DNA from 2 places in the Rhodohalobacter sp. 8-1 genome. Region 2 is predicted to be linked to the other one. Evidence: riboswitches for the same ligand, from Rfam matches in the RefSeq annotation. Region 2 holds a riboswitch; the other holds the start of a gene.
The links. Region 2 has a riboswitch for thiamine pyrophosphate ahead of AABW11_RS18110 (TonB-dependent receptor). Riboswitches for the same ligand answer to the same signal wherever they lie in the genome.
Positions count from the first base shown of each region.

Region 1 (16,894 bases), on a different contig from region 2:
GATCTGCATCAACCTGTAGTGTTACCCCCGATTTTTTAGCAATATGCCCGGCATCAGACTGAATACCGTCCGACAGATCGATCATTGCGTGCACTGCAGAATTAGATGCAAGAAACTGTGATTCCTCCACATAGAGCTGTGGCCGGCTGTGAGATTTAATCATGGCCTGTTCTGAAGAACTGTACGAGGATTTGTTTTCAATGAGCAGTTTCAGCCCGGCACCGGATTCACCCAGCTTTCCAAGCACCGCTATTTGATCTCCCGGCTTTGCAGATGATCTCCACAGAACAGAGTCTTCGTCCATAACGCCAAGAACGGTGTAATTGATCACCATCGGCCCGGGGCTTTTTGTGGTATCACCGCCCAATAATTTTACTCCATTTGTTTCTGAAAGTTCACGTGTTCCCCTGAAAAACCGCTCCACCCAGTCGAGAGTAAGATCATCCGGCAAACCAATACTCAGGAACGCGTATAGCGGTTTACCGCCCATCGCCGAGATATCACTCAGGTTCACCGCCAGGGATTTATAGCCAAGGTCTTCTGCTGAGATCCAGGAATGGCGAAAATGGCGATCTTCAATCAACATATCTGTTGTGATTAGCAGTGATTGGCCATCTTTATATGGCAATACCGCACAGTCATCACCGATACCAATCGTATCCTCAACACAGCCTTTACCGAATAGGCCGGCGATCTGATCAATCAAACCAAACTCACCCAGCTCAGACAGGGATTCAAATCCTTTAAATGGCGCTTCCTCGTTCATGTTGATCGATTAATTTATCTTTAAAATAGGTTTTCGGATTAGAAAGTCCCCTCCTTCCCAAGAGGGGATTGAGGGATGGTTGTGCCAAATCCCTGTAGGGAAACAGGTTTCTTTGATTAATTTGGGTTCAAAGACCTAAGGCTACCACCCCCCGGTAGGCTGTCCAAAAAGGGTGTCATCCCGTACTTTCCCAATGGGATCCCTTACGGGGGATACGGGATCTCCAATCGTTGATATGGGCAGGAGATACCGGATCGGAGTCCGGTATGACTATTTGATTGTAAAGTTCTTTATTGAACAAACCTTTTTGGACAGCCTCAGTATTAATTGCATCATCTATAATCGAATTTAGATCTTAATTTAGTTTTTACCCTACTCATCAGCTTTGGTATTGATGCCCCATTACTAAGTCGATCTCTTTTCGCAAAAGGGCTGCAGCCTGACCGGGATCCTCAGAGGCACAAATGGCCGACACCACTGCCAGTCCGTCGGCACCATGATCCATCACGTTTTGGGCATTCTCAGCATTGATTCCGCCAATGGCAACAAGCGGGAAATCAGTTTTTTCGGAAACGAGCCTCAAACCATCCAACTCCCACTCATTGATAGTGTCAGTTTTGGTAGGTGTGCTGAATATTGGGCTTACACCCAGGTAATCCGGGTTGAGTGCGTCAACGGTTTCGAGATCTTCTCTGGTCTCCACAGACAGCCCGATGATTTTATCGGGGCCAAGAAGATTCCTCGCAATGCTCACCGGCATATCATTCTGACCCAGGTGCACGCCGCTTGCATCAGTTGCAAGCGCCACATCCACCCGGTCGTTGATAATCAGCGGAATATTAAGTGGATCGAGCACTTTTTTCAGGTCGACCGCCAGCTGTATAAATTCGCGGGTTGATGCGTCCTTCTCCCGAAGCTGGACTGTCGTGACTCCATTTTCCACGGCTGTTTTAACCAATTCGGGCAAGGCGTACCCCCGTAGCATATCGCGATCTGTTACCAGGTAGAGGCTAAGATCGATATTACGCATGGGCTTTCTCCGGCTTCAGGCGATGCTCAATCACTTTACGATCTAATTGATAAAGAGCATCCAAAAAATGGACCTGGAACGAGCCCGGCCCATCCGCTTTCTCAGCAGCCATCTCACCGGCAATACCCATGACGCGCATCGCTGCAAGGGAGGCTTCTTCTGCACCAATTCCAGTTCCGGAAAATGCACCAATCAAAGCGGAAGCGGTACATCCCATTCCTGTTACACGCCCCATCAAAGGATGGCCGTTGTGGGAAGACCGGGTTTGTGTTTCGGTAATGATGTAGTCTGTTTCACCACTCACCACAACCACGCAATTATATCCCTTTGCGAGGTATTGTGCCGCTTCAATTGCAGACTGGCTGTCCTGCGTGCTGTCTACTCCTTTTGTTTTCACGTCTGCTGAATAAAGTGCACCAATTTCGGATGCATTTCCGCGGATGATATCGGGCGAGTTGACGCTCATCAAATGCTTTACGGTGTCCGTTCGATAGGCTGTGGCTCCGGCCCCAACCGGGTCAACAATTATGGGTACATTGTTTTCAGAGGCAGATTTCATCGCAATCTCCATCGCCTCCACCCAATGCTTGCTCAGGGTTCCGATGTTGATGACAAGTGCACTTGCAATAGCCGCCATATCGGCAACCTCTTCCGTAGAATGGGCCATCACCGGTGAGGCACCTATAGATAACAGGGCATTTGCGGTGTTGTTCATCACTACATAGTTGGTAATGTTGTGAACCAGCGGCCCGGTTTCTTTAAGTTTCTCAAGATAAGTCCATGTAATCTCTGATTCTTTCATCGTCTGAAGCTGTTTTTAAATTCATATGAAAATCATTCACATGCAATTGGAGAGAAAACGGCACGATACAGACTCGAAAGGGAAAAAGAGTATGTAAACGATCCATTTCCCTACGCCGGCATGATCCGGATCAGGTGATAAGGGTATTCTTTCAGCCCCGGCGTTCGCGGGACACCCCTAATGATATCGATCACAACATAAGAAAACTTTCAATCATTGGCAGGGGAGAAGATTTTAGATGAATGATAATAGAAAATCTTGAGGGATTATAGATTTTTGGTGATGTGTAAGCCGACAAGTCATCTGCCATCTTTTGTCTATCTGACATCTCTGATCTATAATCTTTTATCTAAAGTCTAAACATAAAAGAACACCATTAATGCGTAACTAAGCATCGCCAGCACACCTGCCAGAATGGCTAAAGGAAACTGGCTGGTCACATGATCCATCAAGTCGCACCCGGTAGCAAGTGAGCTCAATATTGTTGTATCTGAAATGGGAGAGCACTGGTCACCAAACACGGCGCCCCCAATTACAGCCGAGAAACAGAGCGAAAGAAAAAACGGATCGGGAACAACAGCCCAGGCAAGCGGAACAGCCACGGGAAAAACTACCGCATAGGTACCCCAGGATGTACCCGTGGAAAACGCGATGATCATGCAGAGAATCATCAGGATACCGGGCAGTGCCATCGGTGCTACTACATTACCGACAAGATCTACCACATAAGCAGCCGTACCCACGGCATCTGCCACTTCTTTCAGCGAAACAGCCAAGGCCAGGATAATCGCACCAATGGTCACGCCTTTACAACCGTCAATAAACCCGTCAATCGCTTCCTGGAGCCTCATTCCCTTTGCAATTGCAATTCCAAGTCCTGCAAGAACAGCAAGCACGAAAGCCTCAGCAATTAACAGGGTCGGGTCTTCTTTTTGTCCAAGATATACATATGTGTACAGATAGGGGATAATCGCAACGCCCAGAAGTGTCCCGATCGGCCCGAAGAAATCAATCAGGCCCGGATTATAGTCTTCAGGCACTTTGTTCTGGGTAAGCTCATCAGCAGCCATTGGTGTGGCGCCCTCACGATCGAGCTGGCCGGTTTCACGTGCCCGTTTAGTTGCCGCCCGCATTTTCTTGCCGGGAACCCATGGCAGTTTTTCCCATGCAAACAGCAAGGTAATCAGGATAGCAAACATACCGTAAAAATTATATAAAATGGACGAAATGAAGAAATTGACGCCATCCAGCTGTGTTTCAAAAAGTGGAAGTGTACCGATCACTAATCCGCCCACGTAAAACGGCCATACGTTAAATGGGATAATCGTTGCAGCAGGAGAGGCGGTGGAATCAACCATGTAAGCCAGCTCTTCGTGGGATACTTTATGTTTATCCGCGATGGGCCGCACCGTGGCGCCGGTAAGGACGGTACTGATGGTCCCTCCCTGGTGGAATACAAGCCCCATCATCCAGGTAAAGAATTTAGCTGACCGCGGCCCTCTCACCATAAGGCTGCTTGCCCATGCCGCAAATTTTTCCGCCCCGCCGGTCCGGGTCCAGATGCCAATCAGCCCGCCAAGCGCCCACAAATAGACCAGCAGTATCATGGCAAAACTTTCGGTACCAATAGAGGGGATCAGGAAACCCTCCACCACGTTCACATTACCCGATATCACGCCCCCGAGGCAGATACCGATAAACAGGGCGCTTACAACCTCACGGGTCCAAAACGCCAGAACGATTGCCACCAGAGGCGGCATAATGCTCCAGAATCCGTAATGATCATTCGTCTTAGGAAAATCGCCGGCAAAGTAAACCCCGGCAATCACAAGTGCGAGAAACGCCCCAAAATAAATTTTACGGCGTGTTACAGGGTCTCCAAAAGTTTTGGCAACGTAGGTTTGAGAGTCGTTCATAAAACAAATGATGTGTTCAGTTCAGATGGGATAAGATAACGGTTGCTCTCAAAAATCAAAGAAAGAACTGTGGAACAGAATATCTACCAATCCGCCCGGCGTTTTATCTCGTAATACAGTTATCTCGTAATACGGGTGAAAGAGTAATCAATCTTCATTTTAAAACCTCTAGTTTATGAAACTCACACACATTATTGCGCTTACATTTTCAATTGTTACTCTCTTATTTACAGCCTGTACTAATAACTGTACACAAGCTAAAATCAAATGGTGGTCATCATTCTGTATCAATGATTTAACTCGCAATGGATCAGTGAGTCGTTTCAATGCAATCGAAGCGGGAGCTTCGATTTACGTAGCTCGGGTCGCCTGACCCGAGGGGATATCCGTCAGTGGCAGCAACGTACCCTATTTATGTCTGAACGTTTAAAAAGGTAGCTGCACAACCAAAAATCAAGTTCGTTCGGTGTGCTTCAGGAGCGGGTCAGCGACGCCGCTCTACGTGGGTCGAACGTCCCCGTTCGACAGGTTTTGAAATAAGTTAGCGAGTGGAATCAAATGTCGGTCATTTTTCTATATCAACGATGTGTCTTGCAATGGATGCATGGGCAGTATCGCAGCACCCGAAGCGGGAGCTTCGATCTACGTAGCTCGGGTCGCCTGACCCGAGGGAATATCCTTCAGAGGCAGCAACGCACCCTATTTATGTCTGAACGTTTAAAAAGGTAGCTGCACAACCAAAATCAAGATCGTTCGGTGTGCATCAGGAGCGGGTCAGCGACGCCGCTCTACGTAACACCTCATCGGGGTACGAATCAGCGCACCCCTAATTCACAAATGTACTGCCCGCACCTTTTCCACCATACTTTGTGAAACGAAGTGAGAAAGTGGTTCCGGTCCTATCAGAACGATATCTCTTTTCGCCTTTCAGCTGCTGGGTCAGCAGATCAATAAGCTGAATGCCCATCGATGTTGTATCCATCTCCTCAAAACCATCCGGAAGTCCATTTCCATCATCCTCAATTTCGAGGTGGATCGCCTCGCCCGAATCCCGCAGACAAATATTAATGTTGCCTGATGCCCTGCCTTTGTAGCTATGCTTTAAAATATTTGTGATGATCTCATTCACTAAAAGTGAACACGGGATTCCCTGGTTAATACTCAATTCCACATCGTCCAAATCATACGTAAGCATGATCTCTACGTCCGATTGGAGGGTACCCACAACGCTATTTACAAGCCGTTTCAGGCCATCAGAAAACTGCAGTTTCGAAAAGCTATTCGACTGGTAAAGCTGTTCGTGAATGGTTGCCATCGACTTGATGCGCATCACACTGCTCATTAATTGCCCTTGAAGCTCATTGTCATTGCTGTACATCACCTGTAATTCCATCAGGCTAGAAACCACGGCCAGATTATTTTTTACCCGGTGATGAATTTCAGCAAGCAGTGTCTCTTTCTCTTTTAACGAGGAAAGTATTTTCTCCTCCTGCTCTTTTTGATCGGTAATATCCCGGCTAATAAATACCCAGCACGAACAAACACCATCTCTGTTTTCTACTGGCACCCCGGAGGTATGAACCCAGAATTCCTCACCGCATTTCTTGTAGTTTATGAACTCAATCTCTGATGCTTTTTGGCTCCCCAAAGAAGAACGAAGCTGGTTACACAGCTCCGGGTCAGATTTCGGCCCCAACAAAAAGTCAGTTGTTTGCCCAAGCACTTCCTCTTCCGAATAGCCTGTCATGCTTGTAAATGCATCATTTACATACACAATCTTTCCTCCAGACTGATCCATTGTCTCTGCTTCAGTTATCACAACCGATTCATTTGTATTTGTAATGACCGACTGCAGCAATTTCATCTGTTCCTGCTCTTCCACCATCTTTGTGATATCCTGCATGGCTCCAATCATACGCACCGGATCGCCGTTCTCACCTTTAATCAGGAAAGCACGGTCGTAGATGTGTTTATAGGAACCATCAGCACAGCGAAAGCGATATTCCATCTGGAAACGATCTTTTCCAAATGATATGGCATTCCGTAATTCCTGGCTTATATAAAGCTGGTCATTGGGGTGAATTTTACTTCGCCACCACGATGCCAAATGGCTAACTTCTTCAAATTTGTAGCCAAACATTGTGTAGATGTTGTTATTATAATGCATTTTATCTTCGGAAAGATCAAAATCCCAGATGGTATCACTCGTGGCTTTCGATACGGTATCATATCGCTCAACAGTTTTCCTGAGTTTCTCTTCACGTTCAACTTTTTCTGTAACATTCCGCTGAATAGCAATGAAGTGCGTGCACTCACCATTCTCATTAAAAATAGGGTCGATATTAATTTCAAGCCAATATGATTTTCCATCTTTACTGTAGTTGAGTATGACCTCATCCACCGAAACCTTTTTCTCAATACCTTTTTTAAGACGACGTTTGGCACCTGAGTTTGTTTTTGGGCCCTGCAGAAAGTCACCGGGAACCTGGCCTTTGCACTCATCCAGCGAATACCCGGAAAGCTTCGTAAACGCATCGTTCACCCAGGTGATGCGCTCCTCCGCATCGGTAATGATTACGGAATCGGTTGTTTTTGATGCCACCAGCGAAAGGTCCCGCAGCCTTGTTTCCCGTTCTATCTTTTCGTTGATATCTCTGAAAAAGACTGAAAGTCCGCCATTATTGGGGTAAATTGAAATATCGAACCATGTATTGAGCGGCTTATAGAAAAATTCAGTTGACGTTGGAATCTGGCTCTCAAATACGTTTTGATATATCTTGTGGATCTCCGTCTCTTTCAAATCAGCAAAAACCTCCCACATATTCTGACCGACCATTTCGCTGCTTCGTCTATTGAGCACACGTTCCGCTTCTTTATTCACATAGGTAAACTGCCAGCTTGAATTGAGTGCAAAATAAGCATCTGAAATGCTTTCAAGCAGGCGAATTCGTTCCTTTTCACTCTCTTTTTCAGCTGTAACATCCACTACCGTGGAGATCATCAGGTCTTGTTCAAACAGCGGAATATTTTTTGCATTGACAATTTTTTTCCGGCCGTCCCTGGTCGTAATCTCAATCCCGTTCCATTGCATTCGCTCGGGATCCCCAGACGCAATATCATTCAGAACCCTCTGTTTTATATGTTTGCGATACTCTTCATCCGGGTACACATTCTCAAAAAAGTCCTCAATCGTTTGAAAGGAATCTTTTGGCCAGCCATAAATCTCTTCCAGTTTTGAGTTACTGAACGTTATGATTCCACTCTTTAAGTCATGTGTCCCCACACCGATAGGCAGATTATTAATGGTGGCGTCGATATAGGCGTTTCGCTGTTCCAGTTCCTTTTTTTGAAGAATCTTCTCAATTTTAATCGCCAGCTGATCTTTGATTGAGGCCAGCAGCTTACGCTCCTCATCAAGAAAAGAAGAGTGGCCTGCCTCAGGTTTGTCATCTCCATAGCTGACCACAATCACAAATGGCCACTCTTTAAATCGGCGGCTTTTCACTTTTAACTGCCGGGCTGATAAGCTGTATTGTTCGGTTTGATAGAGCTGCTCTTTCCATGTGATGGAGACCTGCGCGATCTCTGGATGCTGAAATCCCGATGGAATAATGTCAACGGCTTCCTTTAAGAGAGACTCTACCGACAATTTCTGTTCATCAAGCTGTGAGATCGCGTAGATGCATTTCTGCTCTCTTATACGTTCTTTCAGCTGCATATTGGACAGTAATAAGCTCTTGTGGTAATATTTCCGGTCCGTAATATCTACCATCATTACGGTACTGAGGGGATCACCGTTGATATCTTTGAATAGGACCGATGAAAATTCACACGGAATTTTTTTACCGCTTTTATGAATCCCAATCAATTCCCCAGTCGTGCTGCCCGTTTCCATACGTTCGCGTAGCCTGTCGTTTAATTCAGGACTCTCGGGATCGATTAATCCATGTCGTCCGAGCTCACGAATTTCATCAACGCTATAACCAAACAACTTGCAGGCCGCCCTGTTGGCTTCAAGTATCGATCCGTCCGGCCGTGTAACCATGAACGCAGCAAGCGAATTTTCGAAAATTGACTGGTACTTCTCTTGTTCGGCAAGCCTGTTTTTTTCACTAACTTTCCGGTCTGTAATATCGAGCATTAACCCGCGTAAAAGCACTGGTTTTTCATCTTTTTTGATGACAGTCACCACATCTTTCAGCCACATGTAGCTGCCGTCTGCTTTCTTAAACCGATATTCAAACTCGTGATTTTTTCCTTTTGTCGTTTCTCTCTGGCAATAATTTACTGCATTCTCTCTGTCTTCCGGATGAATTTTGTTTTCCCAGAACTCCGGCTCATCAAGCCACTCTTTAGGTGTATAGCCAAGCATCTCTTTCACTTGCGGACTCACATACGTGAATTCAAACGTGTCTGCTTTTGCTTCCCAAAAAAGGCCATCATTGCTTTGAACCAGAGATTTATACTTTTTGCGGGCCAGCTCAAGCTTCTGCTCCATCTCCACCCGCCAGGTTATTTCCCTGAAATTATCTACAATTCCGTTAATCGCAGGATCATGCAGCATATTGGTAATGGTACCGCCGAACCAGCGCCAGCTTCCATCCTTATGCTTCATCCGGGCAGGCGTTACTTCTATTGGAACTCCCGGACGCTTGAGGCATTTGTCGAGTTCAGACTGAACATGTGGGAAATCATCAGGATGTATAGTTGAAAACAGGTCCATGTTTTTTGCTTCTTCCGATGTATATCCTAATACATTTTCAATAGTTGGCGATATATATGTGGGCGTGCCATCCAGTGAAAACACAAACAACACATCGTGTCCTTTTTCAACCAACGCGCGAAATCGTGCCTCACTTTCCCTCAGCTTTTGTATCGCCTCTCTTTCAGTTGTGGTCTCTTTCTGTGAAACTACCGCTCCGTAAATATTCCCTTTGGAATCTACAGCTGGCTTATATTTGACTTTAAAGTGCCTGGTTAACCCATTTTCACCAGGAAACGTAAGTTCATCGTTTGTAACCTCTCCACTTAGGGCTCTTTCGAATAATTGCGATACTTTTTCTTGCCTTCCCGGTTGCGCAAAATCAAGAACTGATTGATCTTTCTTCGGTGTTTTACCTGTCAGCGATTCATACAACAGCTCAAACTCTCTGTTGAAATTTACAATGTTCATATCAAGGCCCACCAGCACAAAACTTGCCTCACTCTCGTTAAATAACAGATTATGCTCGCGTTCCCGGTGTATTTTATCGGTCACTTCTTCAACGACCTGCAGAATGTATTCGATTTTCCCATCGTCGTTAAAGATAGGCGTATGAGACTGCTTGTAATACCGATCTTCGAAAACTTCAGAATCATCAATTTCAAGATCATAGCGCTGGATGTTTTTTGAATTTTCACGGCCGGTTTCAATAACATCGTCTAATAAGGCGGTTTCTTCCGTTGCATTATTTGAAGTAGAATCGGTGGGATTATCTGGAAAGAGTTCAAAAAGATTTGCCCCAATAAGTTCTTCTATTGATTTACCTGAGATTTTAGAATATGCTTCATTGGCGTTCTCTACCGTAAATTCAGGAGAGTTTGTACGAAGGACAACCGCCGGCAGCGGGATGGCTTCAAATATTGACAGGTACCTATTTTTGGTAGCCATAAATTTTAGAACTAGCTAAACCATTAAGTGAAGCGCTCTATTTAGATATTGAGAACTGATTTTTTAACCTTTTAGAACCTGGAATGGAAATAAAGTGAATAATATTGAAATAGCTTGTTCTCCCAATTCTGGCAATCTCCACTTTCATACTTTTTTTAAGTAGACATCTGAGCTTTTGTAAAACTAATCTTATTATCGGCATTCACTTAGTTTACATAAGTTTACAATGCATATGATATTGAGCAGTTCTGTGTGAAGTTGAATATTCGTTTTATAAAAATTGATGATCTAAACTCCAGGTTCGATTTACAATTTTGCTTCGATCATATAAAACTTCCAGAACCAGAAGCTCCACTTCTGCCTCTTTGTAATCACTAACTCTCTGTCAACAAGCATCCCTTCTATTTCACTTACCGATCGTGTATTGATATTCTCATGGCTGAGCCCCGAAATGATGGCATTTGGCAGGTGAAACCATCCTTCCAGGTTCCAGTCTAAAATGTGTATGATGCCGCCCGGCTTTAGTGCATTCCTCATGTTCTCTACTGCTTTCTGCTGATCAGCGTAATAGTGAAAGGAATTCAGGCAGATCAACCGGTCGAAATATTCTCCTTTAACAGTAAGCTCTTCTGCCGGTTTATCGGAAAACTCTATCGACAGATTTCCCTGCATGCGGCCCTCTGCAACCATCCGCATCTTATCTGCCGGATCATTCAGAGCAAGATCCAGGTCAGTATATCGGTTCAACAGATGTTCGGCAAGAAGCCCGGTGCCGCAGCTGATATCCAGAATCCTCTCTCCGGACAGATCATCCAGATGACTTAACAGTTGCTGATGCGTATGATGCAGGTAAGCTGTATAGACCGTATCATATTTGCGTGAAAGCCCGTTATAAAAATCGACCGTTTGACGGATTTTTGTTTTATCATTTTCATTCATGATGCTGAATGTACAAGTTTGATGATGCCGGCGCCGGAACCATTTTTGGTTATATCTTGTCTGAGAATTTTTTAGTGGTGATTCCAACGATTCGACTGCCTGTAACTGTTTAATTTATCGCAGTAATCTCTGAATCCTGAAGCTTGTCGTTTTTTTACTCACTGTTCTCAATAATTTTAACCACTTATTTATTATCTATGTCATCCTGGATCCTCAAATCTATTCCCCCGCACGACTGGTTCATCTGCCTCGATATCGATCCCTATTTCGACCACGAACATGAGCCGGAAAAGATATTTGAGGAGGGATTTACGCGTCCCACTCCGCTTGAGGAGAGAGATATCATAGCCACTACGTTTTTCAATGGCGATCCGGAAAACCCCGAATTTCATATTGAAACGCCTGAGGATCTTTCGAAGGAAGAGATATCTCAAGCTAATGACACTCTTGCCCGAATACTTGGCACTAATTTAGATTTGAGGCCGCTCTACGACCAGGCTGAAAATGATCCCGTGCTCGGTCCGCATCTCAAAGAATATTATGGTTTGAAACGAATGGCGCGAGGCACACTGCTGGAAGATATTATTTATCGCATCGTACAGATGCAGCTCTCGCATAAACCCACAGCCAAAAAGATGGCGTTTAAAATGCGCGAGGCATACGGCACGCATCTCACCCATAACGGAAAAAAGCTGCCTGCCTGGCCCCGCCCATATCAGCTTGCCAAGGCTGATCCTGCCCAAATTCGCAAAATGGGGCCGACGCTTCGAAAAGGCGAATACCTCGTCGGGCTGGCGCAGGATATCCTTTCCGGCGAAGTAGATATCAATTGGCTGGACAAAGAAGCCGACCCACAAGAGTTTTACGACAAAATATCTAAAGTTCGCGGCATCGGCCCAACCTCTGCCCAGGATTTGATGCTATTCCGTGAGCGAACCGATGCCGTTTTTCCCAGTAACCAAAAGAAAGGCGAAGAAAAAGGCTTAAGAAAGTGGATCATCATGAGCTATGGCGGCGATCCTGCGAACACATCTGAAGAGGAGTTTCAGGAGATGATCTCCAACTGGAAAGGTTACGAAGCCACCGCAATTGAATTCCTGTTTGTGAACTACATGATTGGACGTAAAAAAGAAAAATAGCAGGGCACCACAAAAACATGGTATGTCTTGATAATGCAACCTAACTCTCCATCTCCACTAAGCTCTTTCAGGTAACTAAATGCCTGTGTGGTACGAGACATACCATGTTTCACCCCAAGTCACCGCCACATATTAAACATGGCATGTCTTGATATTGAACCTGAATTTACGATCTCTTCTAAGATCTCTAGTTAACTGAACTTAAATCTGACAAGAGACATGCCATGTTTCGCCCGAAGGTGCCGCTACAGCGGTGCACCCACCGGACCGTGTCCGCCAACTGGCTGATCTGTCAGCGTTGATCTTTACGGCAAGTGCCAATCTAAAAATTAGTAAGCAGTTTGAGTCATTCGTCGACGCGTACAGGAGCCCGAAACAGACGGGCACGCTGTGAGGTCTAATCCTTTAAACATGGTATGTGTTGATACTGCAACCTAATTCTCCATCTCCACAAAGTTTTTGAAATAACGGAATGCCTGGACTCTAAGAGACATGCCATGTTTCATCACCCTATACTCTCAATTCATAAGAAAATTAGCCCATTTTTTTGATGGAGACTGCTTCACCAATTTTACCAATTGTGTCTTACACACAATCTTCAAGCAACTCTGTAAGCGCTTTTCTACCGGGTTGACGTGAATCAATGCAGGTCCCGTCTCATCACCTAAACGCATAAAGAGGAATCTCTCCAAATCTATATGCATTATTGACTTAAAACCTCCGCTTATACAAATTATAGAGGCCCGGAAATCAAAGCAGATTCGGGTGTTTGTTTATTATGCACGTTTACATTTTATGGATTTAACCCCGGATTCCAACTACAAACTAACCACACAACAGCTACAGCGTCTTAACGACCGCTTTGCACTTATTCACCCCGACTATATCCTGCGCTGGGCATTCAGAGAATTTGGCACCGGAATGGTTTTGGGCACCGGGTTTGGCCCGTCGGGTGTTTTTTTGATCCATCGCCTGTCAACTCTTGGGCTTCCTACCCCTGTCTTTTTTCTCGACACCCACCTTCTGTTTGATGAAACCCACGTCCTCAAAGACGAGCTTGAAGAGCGATATGATATCCAGATTGAAGCCGTGCCGCCGTCGCTTGGCCTCGATGAACAGGCGGCCGAACACGGGCCGGAACTATGGAAGCGAGATCCCGACAAGTGCTGCCACCTGCGAAAAGTGCTCCCACTTCAAAATTATCTATCCGATAAAACAGCCTGGATTTCTGGCATTCGCCGGTCACAGGGTGATGTACGTGCTAGTGCTGATATGTTTGAGTGGGATGAAAAAAATGGCGTTGTCAAAATCAACCCTTTGATTCACATAAGCGCGGAAAGGGTGTGGAGTGACATCAAAAAGCACAACTTGCCCTACAATCCGCTTCACGATGATGGCTACCCGAGTATTGGCTGCATCCCCTGCACGTCAAAAGTAAAATTCGGCGAACCGGAACGAGCCGGCCGCTGGAAAGAGCTGGATAAAACAGAGTGCGGGATTCATTTGCCCAAACATGGCATGTCTTGACACTGAATCTGCATCAACTATCAACAACAAGATTGTTGAAGTAGCGGAACGCTTGGATAGCAAGAGACATGCTATGTTTCAGACCAAGCAACCGCCACACATCAAACATGGCATGTCTCGCTAATGCACCTGAATTTCTAATTTCCTCAAAACTTCTCGATAGCTCTGAATACAATGGCGCCTCGAGACATGCCATGTTTCATTCATAGACCCAAATCCGACGCTGTCAGAAACCGGAAAAGCACCGGAATGCTGACAGGTCTCATGCATCAACCTGACCGCCGAAGGTGCTGCCCCAGCGGTACACCCACCGGACCCCGGACCATGTCCGCCAACCGGTTGATCTGTCAGCGTTGAAATTTGAGACAATACCCAGGATACACTCTCAAATCACACCTCGAAAGAACTAAAGCCATTGAAAGGAGATGTCTCCATGCGTTCTCCGCCAGATGGCGCTTCACTTAGTCGACATGACAGTTGCGCCCAACAAAAGAAGTACGGCGCATATGATTCACGAGTAGACCAGGATTTCTGGCTGCGCCGCGATGAAAAACTACTTTCTATGCGGCGTAAGACAGGATTTTTCATAATTAGGATACTGAAACGCCGCACTTATCCTCCCAGACACCGTTGTCATCTCGAGCGACACGCAGGTGCATTTTCTGTGTGGAGTCGATAGATCTCCCTGTTCTTGGATCCATTCCAAACAACGGATCAATATATTTCGACCTATTGAGAGGAGGTCCCTCTATTCACTCTCTTCACACGTCTTTCTCATTCATACAAACCATCACTCCTTTCCAAACATCACCCCGACGCGCCCTTCCCTCCATTCTCGAAGGGAGGGAAGGAAGATGGGTGGGTTAAACAAAAAAACCCTGCCCCGGAACTGAATCCGAAGCAGGGTTTTTAAATTTTTCAGCTCAAGGCTGAATGGTTCTCACGGTTGGTGAGAGTGGATGATGGGTTTACATCATTCCACCCATTCCTCCCATGCCGCCCATTCCGCCTGGCATGCCGCCGCCGGGCATTCCGCCACCGCTGTCGTCGTCATCATTCTTTGATGGCTTGTCGACAACTACGGCTTCGGTTGTCAGCATGAGGCTGGCAACTGATGCAGCGTTTTCAAGCGCAGAACGAGTCACTTTGGTGGGGTCAATCACGCCTGCAGCAATCAGGTCTTCGTAGACATCGGTTCTGGCGTTGTAGCCATATCCGTCTTTGCCTTCGAGTACTTTCTGCACAACGATCGAGCCTTCAACACCAGCATTGTTAGACAGTGCACGAAGCGGAGCTTCAAGAGCTCGTTTTACGATATCGAACCCTACACCTTCGTCCGGAGTTTCTGCCTTCAGGCTGTCGAACACTTTCAATGTTCGCAGGTAGGCTACTCCACCGCCGGGTACAATACCCTCTTCTACGGCTGCACGTGTTGCATTCAATGCATCTTCCACGCGGGCTTTCTTCTCTTTCATTTCAACTTCAGAAGCTGCGCCAATATAAAGCACGGCAACACCGCCACTCAGTTTAGCAAGACGCTCCTGGAGCTTCTCACGATCATAATCTGACGTGGTGTTTTCAATCTGAGATTTAATCTGATTGATGCGTCCTTTGATATCATTATCGGCACCTTGTCCGCCAACGAGCGTTGTGTCGTCTTTGGTAATGTTAAGACGATCTGCACGTCCGAGAAAATCGAGCGTTGCATTCTCAAGCTTGTATCCGCGCTCTTCGCTTATCACGGTACCGCCTGTAAGAATTGCGATATCTTCGAGCATCGCTTTTCTACGGTCGCCAAAGCCAGGTGCTTTTACAGCAGCTACTTTCAGTGATCCGCGCAGTTTGTTAACTACGAGAGTTGCAAGAGCTTCGCCTTCAATATCTTCTGCAATAATCAGAAGCGGATTGCCGGTCTGGATAACTTTCTCAAGAATAGGAAGCAGATCCTTCATATTAGTAATCTTCTTGTCGAAGATCAGGATATAAGGATTCTCCATTTCTGTAGTCATCGTTTCGCTGTTTGTCACAAAATAAGGTGACAGGTAACCGCGATCGAACTGCATCCCTTCTACAGTTTCAAGATAGGTTTCAGTACCTTTGGCTTCTTCAACGGTAATCACACCATCTTTGCCAACTTTGCCCATCGCTTCTGATATAAGGCCGCCAATTTCTTCATCGCCATTGGCTGAAATTGTACCAACCTGCTTGATGCTGTCGAGGCTATCGCCTACTGGGTTACTGATGTTTTGCAGCTCTTTTACAACAGACGCTACAGCTTTATCGATACCTTTTTTGAGGTCCATTGGATTCGCACCGGCCGTTACATTTTTCAGCCCGGTTTGAATGATAGACTGTGCAAGAACAGTAGCTGTAGTTGTACCGTCACCTGCATTATCATTCGTTTTGGATGCTACTTCACGCACCATTTGAGCACCCATATTTTCAACTTTGTCAGAGAGCTCAATCTCTTTCGCAACGGTTACACCATCTTTGGTAACTGTTGGTGCACCAAATGATTTTTCAATAACCACATTGCGTCCGCGAGGGCCCAATGTAACTTTAACAGCATTTGCAAGCTTATCGACACCGCGTTTCAGCGCGTCGCGTGCTTCTGCATCGTAGTGAATTAATTTCGACATAATTATAAAGTATTTGAGTTAGTGTTTATATTTTTTAAAAAAGTGGTTACGATACAATTCCAAGAATATCAGATTCTCTCATAATCAGGTATTCTTCTCCTTCGAGCGTAACTTCAGTACCGGAGTACTTACCATAAAGAATCTCGTCGCCTTCTTTAACGGAAATATCAATCTTATTTCCATTCTCAATTTTTCCGGGACCCGCAGCAACTACAGTACCTCTTTGGGGTTTTTCTTTTGCTGTATCGGGAATGATGATGCCGGATTCTGTTTTTTCTTCAGCTTCTATCGGGCGTACTAATACGCGATCGCTTAAAGGTTTAATACTAGCCATTGTATGACTCCTAATTATTTAGTTAATGGTTATTTATAAAATCATATGCGCCACTTTTCAACCGACGCCTGTTTAGATTGATTGTGTTACAACATCCGTACCAAAGTTATGTATCGTGGCAAAGAGGCGAGCTACAGTTAAATTATAGACTA
Region 1 covers NZ_JBBVMF010000006.1:243,131-260,024, reverse strand. Annotated here, with positions in the region: gene thiL (thiamine-phosphate kinase) at 1-766, opposite strand, end outside; gene thiE (thiamine phosphate synthase) at 1,146-1,796, opposite strand; gene thiM (hydroxyethylthiazole kinase) at 1,789-2,598, opposite strand; TPP riboswitch at 2,689-2,787, opposite strand; gene AABW11_RS08395 (Na+/H+ antiporter NhaC family protein) at 2,955-4,514, opposite strand; gene AABW11_RS08390 (PAS domain S-box protein) at 5,341-10,164, opposite strand; gene AABW11_RS08385 (class I SAM-dependent methyltransferase) at 10,471-11,103, opposite strand; gene AABW11_RS08380 (DNA-3-methyladenine glycosylase family protein) at 11,301-12,242, shown strand; gene AABW11_RS08375 (phosphoadenylyl-sulfate reductase) at 13,038-13,769, shown strand; gene groL (chaperonin GroEL) at 14,738-16,408, opposite strand; gene groES (co-chaperone GroES) at 16,455-16,742, opposite strand.
Region 1: linked by a shared signal. The riboswitch ahead of thiM (hydroxyethylthiazole kinase) and the one ahead of AABW11_RS18110 (TonB-dependent receptor) in region 2 are both predicted to bind thiamine pyrophosphate.

Region 2 (16,894 bases):
TTTTTTAAGATTGGAATCTTACTTAATCTCATATTCTGGATTCTTGCAACTATCTTTATTCCCATTATATGGTCTTTCTGATGGACCTTTTAATTATATACCGGCCACGGCACGATTTTATCAAGTTTCGCGTTGAATACACCAAGATCAAAAAAAGATATCAGTACTATGAAATGGATGCTAACTTTAATATTTATAGGATTATCAATGACAGTCCAAAACTATGGTGATGAAACAGGTAACGACATGGAAGTAGCTACATTGGGAGCAGGGTGCTTTTGGTGTGTAGAAGCTATTTATCAGCGCGTGGAAGGTGTCGTGGACATTGAGTCAGGGTACGCAGGAGGCCATGTAGAGGATCCTACATACGATCAGGTTGTTCGCGGAAATACCGGCCATGCCGAAGTGGCGCGTATAACGTATGATCCTGAAGTTATTGATTTCGAAACTCTGCTCGAAGTATTTTGGCATACACACAATCCTACAACTCTCAATCGGCAGGGTAACGATGTTGGGCCGCAGTACCGGTCAGCTATTTTCTATCACAATGACGAGCAGAAACGAATCGCGGAAAAATCATTGGAAAAAACGGATGAGTCTGATCTTTGGGAAGATCCCATCGTTACGGAAATAACACCGCTTAAAAATTATAGTGTAGCCGAAAATTATCACCAGAACTACTATAACAACAATCCCAATGCGGGATATTGCTCAATTGTAATTGCTCCAAAAATCGCGAAGTTTAAAAAAGATTTTCCCAATTTGCTGCAAGACAGTATTAACTAACCTGAACCTAACCAAAATCAACCACCATGCTTAAAAACAGAATCCTTACCATCATTGCCGCGTGCTCACTGGCCCTGCTGATTTCTCTGCCTGTTGCTGCCCAGGAGCGCTCAAACGACGGCGCAAGAACTAGCCCCAATGCAGCCGTAAGCCAGACAATTGGTACAACCGAAGTTACGCTTACCTACGGCAGGCCAAGCGTGAACAACAGAAATATTTTTGGTGGACTGGTACCATACGATGAAGTCTGGAGAACAGGAGCAAATGAATCAACGGCTATTACCTTTTCTGATGATGTTCTTATCGAAGGAGAACGGGTTGAGGCCGGCACATATTCGCTCTATTCAGAACCAGGAGAAGAAACATGGAGCATCATTATCAATGATAAACTCTCATGGGGAACACAGTACGATATGAGTGAAGATGTACTTCGCGTGGAGGTTGATGCCGAAGAATCTTATTTCGTAGAACAGATGCTGATCTATTTTGAAGATATTTCGGAAGAAAGCGGAGATATGGTCATTCATTGGGCTGATACACGTGTTTCGGTACAAATTGAGCCTGTGAACGAATAACCAGCGCCCAATTACAAGATATGTTTCAAAAAAACTCCCGTGACTAAATTACGGGAGTTTTTTTATAAATTAATCAGCGCGTAAAGTCATTCTCGTCCATTTCCACTTTTCAGCAACAACCACTACCAGGGCTGCAGGCAGTTAAGGCTGGATTCATCTGAACTGCTTTAATTGTATCAACGCTGGGCTTAATTCCATATGTTTCTTTTGCAAGGCAATCGGTCTGTTTAGGAATCAGTTGAAAATGAGTATCACTGAATTCAACTCCATATCTGCCAATCGTGTCTGACTGATACTCTATTTCAACATCAAGATCATCGTCGCCAATCAAAGAACCGACTTTATTAAGGATACCGAGTAATTTCTCAGCAGATAATCGGTGCTGGTAATCCTCTGCAGTCCAGAGCTGCATGCTTACGGCCGACTCTTTCCTTATAGTGCCGCCACAATCAACAAAATGTTTGGTAGACAGACCTGCTTCAGTAATGTGAAAGTGAGCGGGAATGTCAGATCCGGCAGGTGTTTGGAAACGGACGCCATCAACCGTCTGAAGTGCTTTTTTAAATTCTGAAAGTTTCATGTGACTTGGGGTAAGTGGTTTTTGATTTATTCATCGTAATATTACGATTAAATAAACTTTATTCAAATAGTTTGATGAATTTTTTATGGTTTATAAATACCTGCCTTTTGCCTGATTTTGTTTGCTGAGTTTAAAGAAATGAATAGTAAACAGAATGATCGGTGATCCGGGAAAATCAAAGATACAAAGCTTTTCACAAGCCATATTGGGTTAGGGTGATTCTAAATAAAAAAGGTTCTACCAGAAAGTTTGTGGGTCCATGTTATAATCCTATGCATGGTCTGATTAAGCCAGGTGGTTCATAAGGAGATTATTCCAGCCATTTTATAGCACAAAACCTGTTGCTTTTTCAGATTCTTTGCCCAAGGCATCCCTCTCGGGGCACAATACGGAAAACCTCCGTTTTATTCCCGAGGGGCAGGCAGAATGACAATGATTCGGCTGGCGTGTCGGGCGGCGTGAAGACAAAGCGATATTGAAAACGACGAATGCACCCACGCGCCCACTTGCTAACAAATGAGCGCATCATCCTGATCGAGCCATTGTCGTTGATGGCGAAGAGAAGGATCTTCAAAAGCAATGGCCTATAATTTTAGAAAATTTTGAACATGTTCTGAGCGATTATTCACATATTTTGCCATCAACCCAAAAACTTTCCGGTAGAAACATAAAAAAGAAAGCCACAACTTGGATGTTGCAGCTTTCTTCTGTTGCGCGTCAAGTAAAAATGTTACTTAGCGGATGGGCTGTTGGCTGACAGGGTTACCGTCATAACCGTATGAGGAGACCCGGCTTCCTCCATCGCCTGAAGAACACTCTGCAGGCCCTTGAAGATATTTTGAGCCGGTCCATCGAGCATGGTTTCGTAGTGGGTAAGCTCCACATCAACACCATGACCTTTCATGGCCTCAATCTGTTCATAAATCGGATCCATGTAATTTCCCCCGCCCATCGGGTAAAGGGCAAATTTGGCGGACAGATCCTGTTCGACAGATTTAATCAAATCTTGATTCATGAGAACATCATCCGAATCCATATACGCATGGCCTTCGGTATCGCCCGGGCAGCCAACCGAAAACGTGGCGCTGTACACCACATGCTCGCCGGTTTTAGCAATCTCCAGAAACGCAGCCTGAGTGACATCAAATATATGCGGAATACGGCCTCTTACGATTGTGCTCACACGATCCGTTTTCATCCATACTTTAGACGAATCTACTTTTTTGATGGCCGTCAAAATAAGATCGGCAAAGTTATCACACATAGGATAGAGTGAAAAACTGACGCCAGCTATTCGCGGTTGATCCTGGTTTTCTTCAGACATAGTTGAGTTTTTTAGTTAAATGTTCTAATCGGCTTAAAATCTGAATTCAATTTCAGCAAATACGTGACGTGGCGGCTGAACGATGTAGCCCGGTGTGTCGATTGCGCCATCGAAATTGGTATCAAGCGGTGCGCCGTTTGTGAAATAAAGTTCGTCAGTAATGTTATTGATTTTAACTGAAGCGGTGATGTTGTTTCTAAGCCGCGCATCGACACCCAGATCTGTTTTAAAAAATGATGGTAAGATCATATCACTCTGGTTGGTCAGTTCGAGGTACGCTTCGCCCATAAAACGTCCTGAAAGCGTTACATCGAGCCATGCCTGCGGCGAGTAGGTAAGTGAACCATTGATCAGCCAGTCCGGGCTCAGGATCGATTCAACATCCTCATAAACCTGGTCAGACCCGCTTGGTGAAAATGAGGCAATGTTTGTCTGCATCCACGTGGCGTTTCCGGAAAGCGTGAATTGTCGGTGCAGAATCCATCGTATCTGTGCCTCCAGGCCATAACGTGAACTTTCATCGATATTTTCACGAAGCTGAATAAATCCTTCCGGAATGTAGTCGCCTGTTGGAGAGATTTCGTTGCTGAACTTCATAAAAAATCCATTCAGTTTACCTGCGAACCGGGTAGAGCGAAAGCGAAATCCGCCCTCGTAATCATTCACATATTCAGGCTTAACTGAGTTGGGATCACTTACCACATCAAGGTTCGAGGCATTGATATTTGTGGCGCCCAGAATATCCTGCCGGGTGGGTTCACGTCCGCTTCGTCCGAATGACGTGTATACGTTAAAATGATCATTAATGAAATAAGTAACCCCGATTTTTGGGCTTAGAAAGGTGTATTGGCGCGTAGGAACATCAACCTGCGAAGCAGAGACGTTTTGATCTGCCAGGTATGAGAGGTCCGGGTTCAGATCAAGCCAGACGGCACGCAGCTGTAAATCGCCATAGAGCTCAAGGTCTCCAAATCTTCGCGAGGCTTTCACGAAGGTGCTGATCTCATCCTTCTTAGATTCATCACTGTAAAAAGTAGTTTCACTCTGGGGTTCAAACGATTCTTCATTGACGCGATCGAATCGGTAGGCGTGCAAACCGCCAGACAGATTAATCCGGTCTCCTTCGGCAAACTGAAGGGTAGACTGCAGACCATAGTGATCGTTAAACAAGCTGAAAATTTGCTGAATGAACTCGCCATCTTGTCCTGCATAACCAACGGGAAAATCACCGCCGGCACCACCGTAGTATAGAGATGAGGTTAGTGTGAGCTGATCAGTAAAACCCCTGCCATACTGAAATTGCAGAAACTGCTGTCCGAAATTATCGATGTCGTGAACCGACAGATTGTTTGTGGTGGGGTCTTCCCTAATTTGATCAATTGGGATGTGCGTGTAGGCAAGCTCATTCTTTGTGAAGCCGGTGAAAGCTGTCACTTTGAAGATATTGCGGCTCCCAAAATATCCGCCCGACATAAAAAACGAACGTGAGTCGGTACCACTGTTATCTCGATATCCGTCTGATTCTGTTTTGCTAAAGCGGCTGTAGAGTCCGTAATTGTCAATCGAGCCCGTGTTCAGCTCAGCACTTGCGCGGTAGGAGTTAAAAGCGCCGCCAGAGAGTTTCAAGCCGGCGGATGGGGCATCCATTACAATATTACGGGACTCAAAATTAATAGACCCGGCGTACGATGCCGTTCCATGAGTGGTTGTACCCACACCACGCTGCACTTGTACCGACTGGATGCTGTTTCCGAAATCGTTGAAATTAGAAAAGAACACACCCTGGTCAATCATGTCGTTTAGCGGAATGCCGTTTAAGGTCATGTTGATGCGGGTTTGATCCATCCCGCGCAGACGCATGTAGCCGTAATTGGCAAAACGGGTTCCGGCGTCTGAGTGCGTTAGTATAGATGGCGTGAGCCGTTCCAGCGTGTAGATAGGATCCTGGCCGATATTATCCTGCTCAATTTCGGCTCGGGGAATGGTGGTTTGCGAAACAGGCGCCTGCGCATCTACCCGCACGTCATCCACAAAAATAGTGCTGCCGCGGAATGATGAGGGTGTTAGTGATATGGTAATAGGCTGATTCGTCCGGCCCCGTTCCAGGCTGACCTCTTTTGCGAAATAACCCACGTAGCTTACGATGAGTACAGGACTATCCTGATTCTGTTGCAGTTCAAGGCGAAACGATCCGTTTTGGTCGGTAACCGCTCCGTTCTGAGTTCCCTGTTGCAGAATGGTGGCTCCATGCAGCGGTTCGTTTGAAACGGAATCCTGAACAGTTCCCTGTATAGTTTGAGCTGAAAGCAGGTCCGGCCCGAAGAAAACGGCCAGCAGAAATAGAAATGAGTATAATTTTAACGTTTGAAACATGATGCCTCCATCAATTTACGATTCGATTGAAGGAGGGGGCACAACATTTTTGCTGATATCGATTGATATCATGCAGATGCTGCAGATCTCGGTTTCCCTACGCCGGTATAACCCGGTTCAGGTTCACAGGGTATGATCTCAGTCCCATTACTGCGGGACACCCCCAACCTTTGGTTGATTGATTAAAAGGTACGGCTGTTTGATGTGGGCTTCAAGAAAGGATTGCGGGTAAACAGTTTTTTCTTGAATGACAGAAACAGTTGCCTTTATGCAAGGCAGTGGCATTTAAATAAACATGTTGAAATTGCGTTATTCAAATGTGCAAACTATATTGATTATAGAACGAATCAGTCTATCATGCTGAAAAAAATTAAATCTTATCTGATATTTTTTAATAACAAGCCTTCGTATCATGTGGAAGGATCTGTCTATGGTGGACTCCGTATAGATATAGACAAATACTATTCTATCGAGGAGAACCAAAAAGAACTCGAAGAGATAAATAACACTTTTGGTAAAGTGTTTAGTAACAAAAAAACTGAACAAGAAGAAGAGCTTACTTCGATCACCTAAAATTGAATGCCCGCTCTGAACACAATTCTTATTCCGGTATTAGGTGGTTTTATATTTGTAAAATACAGCTATCTGACGCGATTTAGGGCAGTAAGGGATAATGGGTATGTGATTCTTTTTAAGTCTGCTGTGGTGGGACTGTCCTTTTATGGTTTTTCGTTTTTGCTATGGAGAGCTGCTATACTTGATGAATATGCCAATCCAAAAATACCTGAGTGGATAGAATTTCTTCATGATTTTCTAGCACATCCAGAACTATTGCCCGCTTTGCTTTCTCTTGTATTTATCGGGACTGCGCTAACCACGTTTAATTATATTCTCGATAAAGATGAAATGAAAAAAAGGATTATCAGACAGGATGATGATGCATTCGAAATGACACTTTTAAAGTCATTTGAAAGAAACAGTGAAGTTCTGATTACACTTGATAGCAGAAAGGTGTATATGGGGAAAGTAACCGATACGTATTTTTGTGTTAATGATGAAATTCAATCGATAATGTTAAATCCATTATCTAGTGGATATAGGGATTCAATAAATTTTAAAATAGAATTTACAACCTATTATGGCGAGATATATAAACAGATTATTGACAAACCCGAAGAATTTGATGTAAAGGTATCTGATTTTTCTGTGGCAATCCGATATGATAAAATTGTTTCCGTTAGTCCGTTTGATCCAAAGACGTATACAAAATTCAGAGAGTTAGGCACTAAATAAATACTGCTTATTCCATGGTACAAATGCTCAAGCAAGTTTGCACTGATCATTATAAAATTTCAGGCTTACTACCTAAACGAGTTGTAATGACAGCATCAAACAAAGTCCGCTAAATGATAAATTCATGCTGTCAAAGTTCAGGAATCACTGTATTTTAGCATTGAATTTGAAATACGCCCCAACGCTATGAAAAATTATTCATCTCAAGTCTGTCAAGCCATTGGTTTCGCTTTGTTTGTCCTGCTGTTTATCTCTTGTGCCCAGCCCGGAACAGAAGACTCAGCGGAGATTACGGTTGAGGACCATATCGAAAAATTGACAGATCCTGCTTACGAAGGGCGTCTTGCCGGTACGGCCGGTGAAGCGGCAGTGGCAAATTATATCGCGGATCAGTTTTTAGTTGCGGGATTGATGCCTGCCGGTGATGAAGGTACGTACATCCAGCAGTTTCCCCTCGAAGGGCCAATGCCGCAAGCCATGGATATTGAAAATTATATCTCCAGAAATGTTGTGGGATTTATTGAGGGAGACGGCAGAAGCGGACAATATATTATTATCGCTGCGCATTACGACTCGCAGGGGACCGGCGGGATTATCTCTATGAATGAAAGTGATGAACCGGTAATCCATCCGGGTGCAGATGATAATGCTTCAGGAGCAGCAGGACTGTTGGAGCTCGCTGACTATTTTGCGGATAACCCCATCCAAAAAAATATGCTCTTTATTGCATTTTCCGGTGAAGAGCTTGGTTTGCTTGGTTCGCGCTATTTTGTAGATCAGATGGAGATTTCGCCAGACAGCATCGCAGCTATGATAAATCTTGATATGATTGGTCGAATGACAGACAACGAACTTACAATTTTTGGGACAGGAACCTCAAACAGGTGGGACGAAATTCTCGGAACTGTTAAGACTGATTCGCTGACTATCACTCGGGCAGCATCAGGAGCAGGCGCAAGCGATCACACTTCATTTTACGAAGCCGAGATTCCGGTTCTCCACTATTTTACCGGAACTCATGAAAACTATCACCGCCCGTCGGATACCGCAGATAAGCTTAACATAAGTGGAATACATAAAGTTACTGAACATGTTATTGCGGTTGTTGAAGAACTGGATAGCTACGATGCCTCAGAAATCGAATTCAGAGAATCAACTAACCCTCACTCTACTACATTCGATATGGATGGCCCCACGCTTGGCGTTCTGCCCGACTATTCATATTCCGGTGACGGATTCAGGGTTGAGAGCGTACGCAGCGGGGATCCTGCAGACCGGGGAGGCATGCAGGATGGCGATGTGATTGTTCAAATGGGGGATGCCGAGATCTCGGATATTTATGGCTATATGGAGAAACTTTCAGACATCGAGGAAGGTGACCGTATTACCGTTGTAGTGAGGCGCGAAGGTGAAGAGGTTCCACTTGAAATTCAGTTTTGAAACCATCAAATAGTTACCTGATTATCTATGAGAAAGATGCTTATATCAAATAAAACGGCCTGCATTTTAGTATTGACTCTTCTTACTGCATCTGCCTGCTCCAGCGGCTATGAGCTGCCGGAAATGCCGGATGGTGTTCAAACAGTTTCTCTGCTGGGAGATACTCTTTACACGCCTGAGCTCGATCCGCAACTATCAGAGGAGTATGGAGACAGTGTGCAAACGGCTCTTCAGGAGTACAGGCGTGATCCCGAAAATGCTGAAAGCCTGATATGGCTCGGCCGGCGTGCCGCTTATCTTGGTGAGTACAGGGAAGCCATTGAAACGTTTACAGAAGGAATTTTTAAACATCCGGATGACCCGAGAATGTACCGTCACCGCGGCCATCGCTACTTAACGCTGCGAATGTTTGATCGGGCTATTGCTGATTTTGAGTCAGCCGCAGAGCTCATGCGAAATATGGAAGACCGGGTTGAACCTGACGGGCTTCCAAACGATCAGAATCAGCCAACAAGTACACTAAAATCAAATGTATGGTATCATAAGGGATTAGCTCATTATGTTCAGGCAGAGTATCCCGCGGCTATTGATGCGTATGAGAATGCCCTGGAGCTGGATCTGACCCAGGATATGCGAATCGCAACTCTGTACTGGTACTACATGGCGCTCCGACGAGACGGTCAGGTAGAAAAAGCAGGCAGGGCAATTTCGGAAATATCTGAAGACATTGAGGTTATTGAAAACGAAGCCTATCTGAATCTTTTGCTGGTGTTTAACGGGGTGTTCCGGGCTGAACGGCTGATGGAAACCACTGAAGATGCGCTGCAGAATGCTACGCTTGGTTACGGCATTGGAAACTGGCACTACATGAATGGCAGGGAAGAGCGGGCGATAGATATCTGGGAGCAGGTGTATGACGAGGGCAACTGGCCCGCGTTTGGTTATATCGCGGCTGAGGCGGAACTGGCAAGGATGCGGGACTGAGATGTTATTCTTATGTGGGTTCAATGAATGTACAAGTTGAATAGCACCAGATAAGTAATAGTTTTAAAAAATCAGTGGATAAGGTTTTAACCTCTCCTCCGCGGAGGAGACAGCGCATTAGCGTCCAGCGAGTGCGCAGAGGTGGGTCCGTTAAGGCTGGGTGATTGATTCTTGAACCAGAGTTGTTTCACTAACTTGTCCTTCAATGAAGGCTTCAAAATCCTATCTCTTCCGCCTGAGAGTTCGGCATCTACTTCCGGCTCTCATAAACCACAAATTTCTTATTCTGTGTAAGAACTTGAACAGACCTGAAAAACTTTTTTAAAAAAGGTTTGTAGCCCAGGTGCTGATTGGCAACGCAGACAAACCTGCTGCCGGGTGTTAAAACGCCGGCTACCTCACGAAACAGATCCACAGATATCTCAATATTCGTTTCGTGCCCAAAATGAAATGGCGGATTTGAGATAGCCAGATCTATACTTTGATCTTCCATCTCATCCAGCGTATCGGTCCAGTGAAATGTGGAAATATTCTTATCCACATTTAATTTGGACGATTCAATAGCAAGAATGGAATCGTCCATTAAATGAAACTGCCTTTCTTTATTGGGATCCTGAAGTTGCAAAGCCTTTGAAATCACGCCGTTACCGGACCCCACATCAAGTACCGCCTTCTCGGTTTCGCTGAGGCTGAAATTGTCAAGTAAAAACCGGGTTGCGTAATCTACCTGACCGTATGAAAATACGCCCGGATACTGGCTTAGAGTCTCGGTGTGTTTCCCATTGAATAAATGAGAAAACGTTTCAATGAATGAGACGTCAGGCAGCGGTTTCTTCTTACTTAGTACCAGAATACGTGACTTTTTCTGTGCCAGACTCTGGTCAACCTCTTCAAAATAATCTCCGGCTATCTCCAGCAGGGCAGGGGTGAAATATTTGGTCATGAACGCGCAGATAGCTATGCCATCATCTGACAAGGATTCTGATAGTTTATGCAGAAAAAATCGGAACAGGTCGACTGATTTTGGAATTTGCATCAGTCCGATATCGACGGACTTAGGAAGACTACTGAACGGTGTATAGAATTGCTCTGCTTCGACCGTGATAATGTTCAGGCGGGAATTCATCAGGATTGACTTCTCCTGGCTCTTCCGGTGGATCACGGCATGAGGCTTTAATTCGGCTAAATGGCAGCTCAGATAGCCGAAGCGGTCATTATAAATGGCAATCGATTTGCCGGCAACATCCATCCCGTCAAGTTGCTCCAGTATGTACTCGTCACCCGCATTCCAGGCCCGCAGTGATTTATTGGACGTTTCCGGGTACCGGTGAATAGTTAAATTTGTAGACATGTAATTCAGACCCCAGTCATTATAATGAATGTTAAGTTTTTAGTGTTGAGTTATTAGTTGACAAAAAAACTAAACACTAAAAACTCAGCACTTAAAACTAACTACGCCTGAGCCACCTCATCCATCCGAACACCGACCAGGCGGCTTATACCGGTATCGGGCATCGTAACGCCGTACATCATTTCCGCTTTCGACATCGTTTTCTTGTTGTGAGTGATGATAATGAATTGTGTCTCTTCGCTGAATGAGCGGATCATCGACGCAAAGCGCTCAATGTTAGCATCATCAAGCGGGGCATCAACTTCATCAAGCACACAAAAAGGTGATGGTTTTACAAGGTAGATTGCAAAAAGCAGCGCGATTGCAGTCAGGGTTTTTTCACCACCGGACAGCTGGCTGATACTCGACGGCCGCTTCCCGCGTGGGTTTGCCCTGATCTCAATTTTGGCCTCCAGCGGATCGTCAACATCCTGCTCGATCAGCAGATCGCAATAGTCATCTTCCTCAAAGAGAGTGTGAAACACAGAGTGAAAGTTTGTTCTAATCTTCTCGAACGTTGTGTTGAAACGCTCGGTTGCAGTTTCATTAATCTCATCAATCGTCTGACGCATCTCCTTTTCGGCATCGGTAAGATCTGCAATCTGTTCCTCGTAAAAATCGAGCCGTTCTTTCTCCTCTTCGTACTCTTCGATAGCGAGCGGGTTCACATCGCCGATTTTATTTAGTTTTTGCTTCAGCCAGCTTACACGATTTTTAGCCTCATCGGCCGTCATTTCCTCCGGCAATTTCTGCTTGAGCTGATCCATGAGAATACCATAGGTTTCCCAGATATAATCTGATAACGACTGTGCCTGCATTTCGAACTTCTCTTTTGCCATTGTGAGATGGTGCACAAGTTCGGTATTGACTTCTTTTTTGCGCCGAAGCTCTTTCAGAGAATCATCAATCTCTTTGATGTTACCGCGTTCTTTAGCTGTCGCTTCTTCCGCTTCTGACAGCTTTTCGTCGGCGGCTACCTTCATCTCCCGGGTATTTTTCAGCTGTTTCTCTGTTTGTTCAATTGATTCGGTATAGGTTTCAATTTTCTCAGCACTTTCGGCCATCATCTTTTTCCGGGACCCCAGCCGATTCTGAACGGATTCAATTCCGCGTTCGGCACGCTCAATTTCTTTTTCGAGATTTTCAGCTTTGTTCTTTACGTCTTGATGCTTAAGCTGGGCGTCATTATAGCGGTTTTGTGCAATAGCCCTCTCATCTTCAAGTGATTCCAGTTTTTCCTTTTTCTTATTCTGAAGATCGGTCAGTTCAATGATCTTCTCCTGCAGCTCTTTCTGCCTTGGCTGAAGCGTATCGAGTTTTTCTTCTGCTTGCTCTCTATTTTCAGAGATATTCTCTTTTCTCTTGGTCAGATCGCCAATATTCTTTTGGTAGACCTGTATGCCCGACTGGTATCGGCTGATCTCCTGCTCCAGCTTCCGAATCTCTTTCTGCTTCTCTTTGATGAGTTGGCGTACGGTTTCCGGGTTCAGTTTGCTGAGTTTCTCTTCAACCTCAGCAAGCTCTGCTTTTGCTTTTTCGAAATCCTGAGTGTAGCCCGAAAGTTTCGACTGAAGTTTCTCAAGCTTATCCTTAATTCCAAGCCGGATGCCGGCTTGTTTATTTTTACTTCCGCTTTTATAAAATTTATCGCGTGTAATAAGATCGCCATCATACGAAACGGCACTTGTGATTCCATCTGGCAGGGGAGTGGCTTTCTTGAGGGATTCTGTAAGCATCACCGATCCTGTTAGCAGCTGTGTTATGGTATCAAATTGTTTTTCTGTATTGATGTGGGCATAGATCGATTCATCAGCCACATCATATGAGCCGCTAAGTTCGGCAAGCGGGATAAAGGTGGCGCGGCCCTTTTTATTCTCCTTCAGCAAGGCAGAAGCGCGAACTGCATCGTCCATGGAATCAACGACCAGGTAATGAATTGAGTCGCCCAGGGCAGCCTCAAGTGCGGCTGCTTTATCTTCGCCCGTCTGGAAAATATCTCCGACAGATCGAAGCGTATTGAATGAATCGGAATGATGCTCTGTGAGCCAGGCGACCGATCCCGGCAGTCCTTCGTTCGATTCGGCCAGGCTCTCCATCAGCGAGATCTCAGAACGGGCTGATTCCATCTTACTTTTTGCAGATCGCATCAGTTCGCGCAGTTCTTCCCGTCTTGCCTGGAGTAATTCCCGCTGTTCATTTACCTGGCTGAGTTCTGTTTCCAGCTCTTCCAGTTCACTATTTGTCTTTGCAAGTTTATTTCCGGCAATACCCAGCTCACCTTTAGCATTCTCAATTTCGTCTTCAAGGTCTTCAATATCCCGGTTAATTCGCAGCTGATCATCTTCACTGTTTTCCAGCTTCGATTCCAGTTTGATACGGTCTGACTGTATATCCCGCAATTTCTTATTGACGTTACTCACTGAGATTTCATGCTCATACAGCTCGTGACGAATTTTCGTATAGTGCTGTTGGAGTGCGTTGAACATCTCTTTAGATTCCTGAAGGCTTTTTTCAGACTGATCAAGTGTATCGGAAAAATTATTCAGCTGCTTTTCGTTTGTCTCTTTCAGTTCCCGGAGCTCCTGAAGATCCGTTATGCTCTGTTCAATATCCTTCTCGTGGCCTTCGATGACTCCCTTCTCATTCTTAATCTTCTCACGAACAATTCGAAGATTCGTATCCATCTCTTTGATCGAGTTACCAAGCTGACTTACCCGCCGCTGCGCTTCGCCCTGAAGTCGTTCTTTGTCGATTAGTCGATTTGCAGCTTTTTCTTCTGCCTCTTCAAGCTCCTCCAGTTTAGATGAAATAGTGCGTTTCTCTTTCTCTGCATTCTTGATGCGTTCTTTAAGAGGAGTCAGTTCTTCCTGGATCAACTCATGCTGAGTTCGATTGTAGGCTTTATCAAGCGTAACCAGCTCATCGCGGTATTTCTTTGCTTTCGCCGCTTTTTCAGCCTGAATTTCCAGAGATCGTGTTTTCTTGCGCACTTCCACAAGGATATCCTCAAGCCGCTGCAGATCTTTCATCGTCTGATCCAGTTTTCGGAGCGTGCGCTTGCGCTGGTCTTTGTATCGAGTCACACCGGCTGCTTCCTCAAACAGTCGGCGGCGATCGTTGTTGCGGTCGTTCAAAATCTCTTCCACCATTTTAAGCTCGATCACAGAATAGGCATCGGAACTCATGCCGGTATCCATGAACAGTTCCATGATATCTTTTAGCCGGCAGGGTGTATTGTTAATCAGATATTCACTGTCGCCCGAACGGTAGAGCCGTCGGGTGATGGTGAGCTCACTGTATTCGGTGGGAAGAATTCCTTTATTGTTCACAAAGGTCAGGGACACGTCGGCCAGGCCAAGCGCCTTCTTTTTTGCCGTTCCGTTAAAAATAACGTTGCTCATTGAGCTCGAGCGAAGCAGTGTAGGCCGCTGTTCTCCCAACACCCATCGGAGGGCGTCCACGATATTTGATTTACCGCACCCGTTAGGTCCCACAATGGCAGTAATTCCCTTGTCGAACTTTACGTGTGTTTTATGGGCAAAGCTTTTAAAGCCGTGCAGTTCAAGTTCAGATATATACATAGAGTTGAAAAATCAATAAAACAGAAAATGCCGGAGATAGATTAAGCCGGCATTTTTGAGAATCGTAAACAAATTATGAGAATCGTAAACAAATTAAATGAACCTGGCTGATCCGGCTCGAATTTTGAAAAAAAGAAATCTCCCGTAGTACTATTTATGTGTGAGTCAGTCAATTAAACACAAATAACTACAATCTATTATCTGCTATCTAAAATCTTACTTACACCGTCATTATTTCTTCTTCTTTTTTCTCGAGCAGCTGATCCACTTTTTCGATGTAGGTATCGGTATATTTTTGTATTTCTTCTTCGGCTTCGAAGCGGCTGTCTTCAGGGAGCGATTCGCTCTCCACTGTTCTTTTTATTTCATCATTTGCGTCTCTGCGCGTATTTCGAATGCTGATGCGTGCTTTCTCCCCAACTTCCTTGGCGTGCTTTACCAGTTCTTTCCGTCGCTCTTCAGAAAGGATGGGCAGCGGGATGCGAATGGTACTTCCATCGTTGCTTGGATTAAGACCGAGTCCGGCAGACATGATCGCTTTTTCAATGTCTTCAAGAACAGATTTATCATATGGCTGTACTGTAAGAAGGCGTGGTTCTGGTGCACTCACATTCGCAAGCTGGTTCAGTGGTGTTTGAGAGCCGAAATAATTAACCTTTACGTTATCAAGCAGCGCGGGGCTGGCTTTTCCTGCCCGGATGTGTGAGAATTCCTTTTTTGCGAAAGCAACAGCTTCACTCATGCTCTCTTTTGCGGTATCAATTATGAGTTGCAGATCTTCAGGTATCATATCGCCGATTTTAAATGATTAGATAATAGGTAATAGACAAGCAATAAATTTACGAATTCTCAGGCTCATCCCAAACAACGGTCGTGCCTACAGGTTCTTCTGTACAAACAACTTTCTTGAAATTTTCCGGTACATTCATGTCAAAAACTATGATCGGCGTTTTATTTTCCCTACAAAGGGTAAATGCCGTCAAGTCCATTACATCGAGACGCATATCCAACACTTTATCACCTGATATAGAATCGAATTTTTTTGCATCTGTATTTTTCTCAGGGTCAGAGTCGTAAATGCCATCTACACGAGTACCTTTTAAAATCACGTCTGATTCTATTTCTATGGCACGAAGAGCGGCGGCAGTATCGGTCGTGAAATAAGGATTGCCGGTACCTGCGCCAAAAATAATAACCCTGCCTTTTTCAAGGTGACGGATGGCACGGCGCCGGATGTAGGGTTCTGCAATCTCTTCCATTCGGATAGCGCTCATCAGGCGTGTATGAACCCCTTTGCGTTCAAGTGCATCCTGAAGTGCCATACTATTGATCATCGTTGCAAGCATGCCCATATAGTCGCCCTGGACACGATCCATGCCTTCAGTAGCGCCTTTCACACCGCGAAAGATATTTCCTCCGCCAATCACAATTGAGATTTCGATTCCTTCTTCGTGAACCGATTTAATTTCGTCGGCATACAGGGTTAGTATATCACCATCAATGCCGTGACCTTGCTTGCCGAGAAGAGCCTCGCCGCTTAGCTTTAACAGTATACGCTTATATTGATTTGCCACGTGTTACACAGTTTAGAAAGTTAAGATCAAAAAAAAGGCCGCCAAAATTGGCAGCCTTAAAATAGTGAAGTGAATTAAGATTCACCAAGCTGAAGCCGATGGAACGACCTCACCAGCGGAGCATCATTTTGCTCGAGATACTCTTTTACAGAAATAGCATTGTCTTTTACATATTTCTGCTCCAGTAAGACTCGCTCTTCATAAAACCGGCGAAGCTTTCCTTTCGCTGCTTTCTCAGCAATCTCTTTTGGTTTGCCTTCATTGATGAGCTGATCTTTTGCAATTTCGAGCTCTTTCTCAACAACGCTTGCATCCACATTGTCCCGTACAACGGCCAGCGGATTCATAGCTGCAATCTGCATGGCTACGTTTTTACCAATCTGGTCGTCTTCAACCTGGTCTTCAAATTCTACAAGCACACCCAGTTGATTACCGGGGTGAATGTAGTCTACAAGGCCGCCGTCGGTTTTTACAAATACAACTTTATTGATTTCAATCTTCTCGCCAATCTTTCCAATCATTGATTCCAGGTGTTTTTCGATGGTCATTCCATCAACTTCTTCCTGGAGTAGTTCGGAAACAGTGGCTATCTCATTTTCAAACGCGACGTCAAGAAATTTTTCGGCCTGATTCTGAAAATCTTCGTTACGAGCTACAAAATCAGTCTCGCAATTGATCTCAATCATTACTGCTTTTGTGGCATCATCGCTGATACGAGATAGAACCAATCCCTGGTCTGCTTCTCGATCGGCACGTTTTTCGGAAACTTTCTGGCCTTTTTTACGCAGAAACTCAATGGCTTTATCCATGTCGCCACCACTTTCCTTTAGGGCTTTCTTACAGTCCATCATTCCTGCGCCGGTTTTATCGCGCAGTGATTTTACATCTTTTGCACTAATACTCATGGTTATAAACTTAAATTCTGTTGTAGTTATTTAGATTCTTCTTCGCCTGATTCATCAGACTCAGCTTCTTTTGGTTCAGCACTTTCTGT
Region 2 covers NZ_JBBVMF010000026.1:23,076-39,969, forward strand. Annotated here, with positions in the region: gene AABW11_RS18085 (SLC13 family permease) at 1-81, shown strand, start outside; gene msrA (peptide-methionine (S)-S-oxide reductase MsrA) at 247-786, shown strand; gene AABW11_RS18095 (DUF2911 domain-containing protein) at 813-1,361, shown strand; gene AABW11_RS18100 (DUF6428 family protein) at 1,471-1,941, opposite strand; gene AABW11_RS18105 (YkoF family thiamine/hydroxymethylpyrimidine-binding protein) at 2,672-3,265, opposite strand; gene AABW11_RS18110 (TonB-dependent receptor) at 3,299-5,638, opposite strand; TPP riboswitch at 5,716-5,813, opposite strand; gene AABW11_RS18115 (hypothetical protein) at 5,996-6,211, shown strand; gene AABW11_RS18120 (hypothetical protein) at 6,218-6,931, shown strand; gene AABW11_RS18125 (M20/M25/M40 family metallo-hydrolase) at 7,118-8,371, shown strand; gene AABW11_RS18130 (tetratricopeptide repeat protein) at 8,399-9,355, shown strand; gene AABW11_RS18135 (class I SAM-dependent methyltransferase) at 9,606-10,706, opposite strand; gene smc (chromosome segregation protein SMC) at 10,808-14,326, opposite strand; gene frr (ribosome recycling factor) at 14,547-15,113, opposite strand; gene pyrH (UMP kinase) at 15,166-15,900, opposite strand; gene tsf (translation elongation factor Ts) at 15,975-16,805, opposite strand; gene rpsB (30S ribosomal protein S2) at 16,832-16,894, opposite strand, start outside.